One region of the Apilactobacillus micheneri genome, then DNA from elsewhere that is predicted to be linked to it. Evidence: predicted binding sites of a transcription regulator. Region 1 holds the regulator's gene; each other region holds the start of a gene.

Region 1 (2,284 bases):
TAACATCATTTGTACCCGGTTTTGTGGAGTTTACAACTAATGATTTGGCTTCGCTAACATCCTTAGGTGTATTAGATAATTCACTGCTCTTGATATGAAAAACTTGCAAAAAGTTTTTTGAGATATCATTATATTTTTCTAAATCGTAATTATCTGTTATTACATCATTAACGATATCTTCATAACGATTTTCACCAATGGTCTGTAATAAAGTAACACTTAACAAATCGTCACTAAAAAATTGATTAATATCAAGCGGCTTTATAAGCTTATATACATAACGATGGTTATCATTTACATAAGTTTTAACCAATCCGGCACCTTCAAGCTTTAATCTAGCTTCATAAAATGCTTGAATATCAATGTTTAAATAAGCAAGCAGTTCAAAATTAACATGTAATTCAAAATCTTTATCTCGTTCATACATTCTCCAAAGATTATTTATTAAAGCATAAGCATTAATCCCAATAATTGGTTGATAAAGAATGTCTAAAGCTTTTCTTTCTAAATCAGAAATGAAATAATCAGAAGTTAGAATAAAATTATCTTGAGGACTAATATTACGCCATTCTTCCATGTCTATTCTCCGTTATTTTTTTGACTCTTTTGATGATCATTATCTAAGACTTCTTTTAATTCATTATAAAAGACAGTCATATCTTTAAATTGTCGATATACACTAGCGAATCTAATATATGCAATTTCATCAACATTTACTAATTCTTTCATCACATATTCACCAATAGATTGACTTGGAATTTCATTTTCACCCATAGCTCTAATTTTCGATTCGACATTATCAACAATTGTTTTCATAGAATCCATAGAAACTGGACGCTTTTCTGCTGATCTGATAATTCCTTTTAAAACTTTTTCACGATTAAATTCTTCTCTATTACCATTATTTTTAACTACTAATAATGGTGTTTGTTCAATTCTTTCAAAGGTAGTATATCTATAGCCACACTTTTCACATTCTCTACGACGACGAATTACTTGTCCATTTTCAGTGGGACGACTATCTACTACTCTAGATGAATTTTTATGGCAATGAGGACATTGCATTTACTTTCACCCCAAATTTTTAATTATCTATTTTATTAAACAATTTTATCACTTGATTACGAGTTTGCATAATAGAACCATTACTATCTATCAAATAATCAGCCAATTTTTCCTTAAAATTTAAAGGCCATTGACTTTTAATCCGCTTAATGGAATCAGAAATACTCAAATTATTTCTAACTTGTAATCTATTTAACTGATTAATAGGTGTACAAGTAACAACAATTATCCTATCGCACATAAAAGCATAACCATTTTCAAATAAAGTAGGCGCATCGAATACAACTAGTTTTTCATGAGTATTATTAATAATTGATTGAACGTTGGATCTAATATATGGATCCATAATTCGCACTAAATTAGTTAGGTTTTCTTTATTTGCAAAAACAAGTTTAGCTAAACGAGAACGATTTAATTCACCATTTTTTTCTAGAATATCATTACCAAAATGTTTTGTAATTGCATTTAAGCAATCATTATCCTTATGTTGCAGCTGATAAGTTATTTTATCAGCATCAATTATTTGATATCCCATTTTTGATAAACAATCAGAAACATTAGATTTTCCAGTTGCAATTCCGCCTGTTAGTCCAATTACTTTAACCATTTTTAGTCACTTTATGTTGACAGTTAGGACAAAAAGTTGTTCCTCTTTGAGCTACTTTAATTTTTTCCAAATTAGTTCCACATCTTTCACATGGCTCTCCAGCTCTTCCATAAACATGAAGGCTATTTTGAAATTGACCAGCTTCTCCATATGCATTGGAGTATGAATGAACAGTAGTACCATGACCCTTAATAGCCATTTTAATTTCTTCAATGATGTTTTTTCTAAGTTCCATTATTTGATTATCAGAAATTGTGTTAGTAATGGTTTCTGGATGAATTTTGCTTAACCACAAAACCTCATCACAATAAATATTACCTAAACCAGCAATGTGACTTTGATTTAATAAAAATGGTTTTATTTTACCTCTACCTTTATTCATAATTGATTTCATATAATCAAATGTTAAATCATCATCGGTAGGTTCAGGACCAATTGTTCCAAGTCCTGATAAAGTATGTTCATCACCATTTTTAATCAAATACATTCTGCCAAATTTTCGACTATCTTTATATCTTAGTTCTCGATCATCGTTTAAATGAAAAATGACATGTGTATGTTTTGTTGGTTCTGTACCTTCGGGTTCAACATCATATTTTCCTTCCATTCTTA
Region 2 (2,284 bases), on a different contig from region 1:
TAATACTAACTGATTTATTATTATTTATCAAGACTATTGTTTAATTTTTTTAATAACTTTTTACGCTTTCTAGCTTTCTTAAAAAAAGTTTTCATTGCACAACTAGCTTGATCAGCTAAAATACCTTTTTCTACATTCACATGATGATTAAATCTTTGATCATTAAATATATGATATAAACTTTCAGATACTCCAGCCTTGTAATCAGGTGCTCCATAGTATAAATTTTTAATTCTGGAATTTATTATCGCTCCTGCGCACATTAAACATGGTTCAATTGTTACATATAAATCACAATTTTCTAATCGCCAACTTTTTAAATAACGACAAGCTTCATCAATTGCAATAATTTCAGCATGATCAAGAGCATTATTGCTATGTTCCCTTAAATTATGACCACGACCAATAATATTACTATCTTTAACGACCACTGCACCTATGGGCACTTCATTAATCAAGCTAGCTTTTTTAGCTTCATATAAAGCTTCTTTCATAAAATATTCATTCATAATAAATTAACCTTCAAAAGTACTTTCTAAAATGTAATACCCCTTATCCTTACGAATGATTTTACAATTTCCAAACAATGAATTCATTAATTTTTTAGCCGATGGTGCCCCTTGCTTTTTTTGCAGAACCACTGTTAGCGTACCATTTTGAACTAAATGCTCTAAAGAACCTGAGATCATATTATTTACAACCTTTTTACCGGCTCTAACGGGCGGATTAGTTAAAATAGCAGCAAATCTGTCTTTAACATTTTCATAAATATCTGAATTATGAATTTTAACATTTTTAACTGAATTTTGTTCGGCATTTTTTTGGGCTAAAGATAAAGCTAAATTATTCACATCTACCATTTCAAAAACACGATTTGGATACTTTTTAGCTAACGCAATCCCCATCGGTCCATATCCGCAACCTAAATCTAGGATATTACCAGCTGGTATTTTATACATATTTATATTTTTAACTAAAGTTGATGATCCATAATCAACTGTTCTTTTTGAAAAAACGCCATTATCAGTAGTAAATTTCAAATCATTTCCTAACAATTCATATTTCCATGTATGGAGTTCATGGACAACATCTGGGTTAGGTGTATAATAGTACTCGTTCATTTTTATATCACTCGCTTCTAAAAAAATATTTATAAATTTTTTAAAATCAACAAAACACTATACTTGGTATGTTTAGAAATCTTTCAATACTAAATATGGTGTTTTTATGTTTGATTTTTTAATTTTCTGGTGTAGAATTTATATATAAATTAATCCGATGGACGGAATAAATTAACAACTAGAAAGGATCATTATATCATGGAAAAAGTTACCGTATATTCAAAAAATAACTGTATGCAATGCAAAATGACTAAACGTTTCTTAGGAGAACATAATATTGAATTTGTTGAAAAAAATATTAATGAACAACCAGAATATGTTGACTACCTAAAAGAAAAAGGTTTTATGTCATTACCTGTAGTTGAAGCTGAAGGTATGAATGCTATTTCAGGCTTTAGACCAGATCAATTAAGTCAATTAGCATAGTTGTTAATAAATACATTATATTATAAAATTTAATTTTTGGCGAAACCGCTAATGGTCTCGCCATATTTTATCTAATAATCAAAAAATTATGAAAGAGTGGTTGTAAATGTCATTAAAGGACCTAAAAGATGTTACTTATTATGGTTTAAATAACGAAATTAACATCCCTAAAGATGGTAAGATCCAATTGAATAAAGATAAAGAAGCCTTGGATGCTTTTCTTAAAGAAAATGTAGAACCTAACTTAAAAAAGTTTTCTTCATTAAAAGAACGTTTTGATTATTTAATTAAAAAACAATATATTGAAAAAGATTTCGTAGATAAATATGATTTCAAATTTATTGAAAAAATATATCAATACTTAAAAGAACAAAACTTCCACTTTAAATCTTTTATGGCTGCATATAAATTTTACGCTCAATATGCTTTAAAAACTAATGATGGTGAATATTATCTTGAACAATTTATTGATCGTGTAGCAATGAATGCACTCCTATTTGCTGATGGGAATGAAGAATTAGCTTTAGATTTAGCAAATGAAATTGTCCATCAAAGATACCAACCAGCCACTCCTTCATTTTTAAATGCTGGTAGAAAACGTCGTGGTGAATTTGTATCATGTTTCTTAATTCAACCTACTGATAACATGAACACAATAGGAAGAACTATTAACTCTGCCCTACAATTATCTAGAATTGGTGGTGGAGTTGGAATTAATCTTTCAAATCTACGTGCAG
Region 3 (2,284 bases), on a different contig from region 1:
AAATTAGTTTAGGGAAAATTGCGGTACGGCGTTCTTTACCTAAACCTTTAATTCTAATTTTTAGAATATCAATTTGAATTTCTTTTTCAATCCAATTAGTACCTAGTCCAAAACTAACGGTAGTAAATGGAGTTTGACCTTGGGATGAATATAAAGTATTAATTTCATATTCTAATGATTGCATAGCATCATAAATATCTTGTTTGGTACTTTCCTTAGCGTATGATTCTTGTTCATCTTCAGGAACCCATTTTTTAGCCACTTCAAGATGTTTTTGATAGTTAATTTCAGCAAATGGAGCTAACACTTCATCAGCACGGTCAAAAGATAAACCACCATATTGTAAGGAAGCTACATTTGCGATAATTTGTGAAACTTGTGCAGTTGCAGTTTGAATTGAACGAGGGGATTTAACTTCAGCATTTCCAATCTTAAAGCCATTAGTTAACATTTCTTTAAAATCAACTAAACAGCAATTAGTTTCTGGAGTAGCTGGAGAATAGTCCAAATCATGCCAATGAATATCACCACGAAGATGGGCTTTTGCGACCATTTCAGGAAGCATCTTTAATCCGATGGCTTTACTAGCAGCACCAGCTTCTAAATCACGTTGTGTATTGAAAACATTACTGTCTTTATTGGCGTTTTCGTGAACAACACGATCCTCACGACCAAATAATTGATTAATTTTGTGTTCAACATCAGTTGCCTTGACAAATTTTTCCTTATCTTTAGCTTGAAAGTCTAAATATTGTTGCTTTTCAGCTAGTAAATTATTTTCTTCTAGAAATTGAATAATGGAATCATGAATATGTACTGCAGTAATTTCATTGATATCTTTTGTTAATAAATTTAATTTTTCAAAAAAATTATTTCTTTGTTCATCAGAAAGTTTCAATTGATCAAAAATATAATCAATCTTGTATTTATAAAATGGAGTTTTATCCCCAGTCTTTTTGATAACATTTAAATGGTTGAATAGAGTGTCTAACATTTATACATAACCTTTCCAAATAAAATTACACTATAAATTGTGTCTGGTTAAAGACTAACACATACATATAGTGTAATTACATTCTTGAAAAATAATTTAAATAGTGCATACTTAACAATTAAAAGCTTTTAATTTTCTTAGAAAGCCGCAAAAATGGTAATTGTTTTATAAAAACCTTAACGTTTCAAAATATTAAATAAAAATCGTTCTAAAATTATGTTAATATTAGTGACATCAAATCATTTGACAAAGGGTATGTTTATGAAAAAAATATTTAGTTTTATTTTTGTTATATTTTTAATATTATTGGGAATTTTTTTACTAAATCGTCCACATTTATCTAATGGATGGTATACAGGTTCTTCAAATCAAAGTGAACTTATGCTTAATCACTATGATCATTATCTTGTATCTAATCGAGGACAATTACCAAGTAAACTACAAAAAAATGGTGAATATACAGTTTCTGGAAATGAAATTTTATTTAATCACAAAGTAAAAGGTCACATACATAATAAAAAATCTTTTGAATTATCTGATGGTAATTACAAAGAAACATTTCAATTAGTTGAATAAAAAAAGCACTTAGAAACATTCTAAGTGCTTTTTAAATGCTGATATAACAATGTTGCAAGAAATCATTGCTAGTATTTTATATATGAAAAATTTATTATTTAATTAAAACAAAGAGGTGATACATTAATGAAATTTGGTGAACGTTTGAGAAAAGCACGCCAAGATAAAAATTTAACTCAAGATACTGTCGCAAAACATATGATAGTTTCTAGGCAAACAATTTCTAGTTGGGAAAATGAAAAAACATATCCTGACATTACAAGCTTAATTAAATTGAGTGAATATTATGATATTTCACTTGATTTATTATTGAAGGAGGATAATGGTATGCGTGAATATTTGAGAAAGAAAGACTTAGCAAAAAATATATTGCCAATTAGTAGACTTTTAATAATAATGAATACCATTTTTTTAATTGCTATAGTGTTAGATTCATTTAAATTGATTAAACTGGGAATTGCTATACCTTTTATACTCGTGATTGGCTTTATTAATTCAATAGCAATGATAAGAATGGACAAATTAAGAGAAAAAATTGGTATAGAGCGTAACAAAAAAATAAAAGATAAGATTAGAAAATTACCTATATACCAAAAATTAAACTTAATATATTATTTAAAAAAGCATTGGATAATTTATATAGTCTTATTTATATTAGTTTCTGTATTGGGAAATTATATTTTATCTACTGGAATTGGTTATGATTCTAGTTTA

The links. Region 1 encodes NrdR, which represses ribonucleotide reductase genes. Its sites were predicted from a motif close to ACACNATATATNGTGT; they were not measured.
Region 2: DY123_RS06630 (redoxin NrdH) is a predicted target of NrdR. The motif match lies at 1,208-1,223, and genes of this name have one in related genera.
Region 3: nrdD (anaerobic ribonucleoside-triphosphate reductase) is a predicted target of NrdR. The motif match lies at 1,022-1,037, and genes of this name have one in related genera.

What each region holds. Positions count from the first base shown of each region.
Region 1 is NZ_QUBI01000002.1:31,361-33,644, reverse strand. Features, by position in the region: gene DY123_RS02000 (replication initiation and membrane attachment family protein) at 1-577, opposite strand, end outside; gene nrdR (transcriptional regulator NrdR) at 580-1,065, opposite strand; gene coaE (dephospho-CoA kinase) at 1,085-1,672, opposite strand; gene mutM (bifunctional DNA-formamidopyrimidine glycosylase/DNA-(apurinic or apyrimidinic site) lyase) at 1,665-2,284, opposite strand, start outside.
Region 2 is NZ_QUBI01000006.1:54,502-56,785, forward strand. Features, by position in the region: gene tadA (tRNA adenosine(34) deaminase TadA) at 21-509, opposite strand; gene DY123_RS06625 (class I SAM-dependent methyltransferase) at 516-1,121, opposite strand; gene DY123_RS06630 (redoxin NrdH) at 1,320-1,547, shown strand; gene nrdE (class 1b ribonucleoside-diphosphate reductase subunit alpha) at 1,654-2,284, shown strand, end outside.
Region 3 is NZ_QUBI01000003.1:227,596-229,879, forward strand. Features, by position in the region: gene nrdD (anaerobic ribonucleoside-triphosphate reductase) at 1-994, opposite strand, end outside; gene DY123_RS04895 (hypothetical protein) at 1,256-1,570, shown strand; gene DY123_RS04900 (helix-turn-helix domain-containing protein) at 1,697-2,284, shown strand, end outside.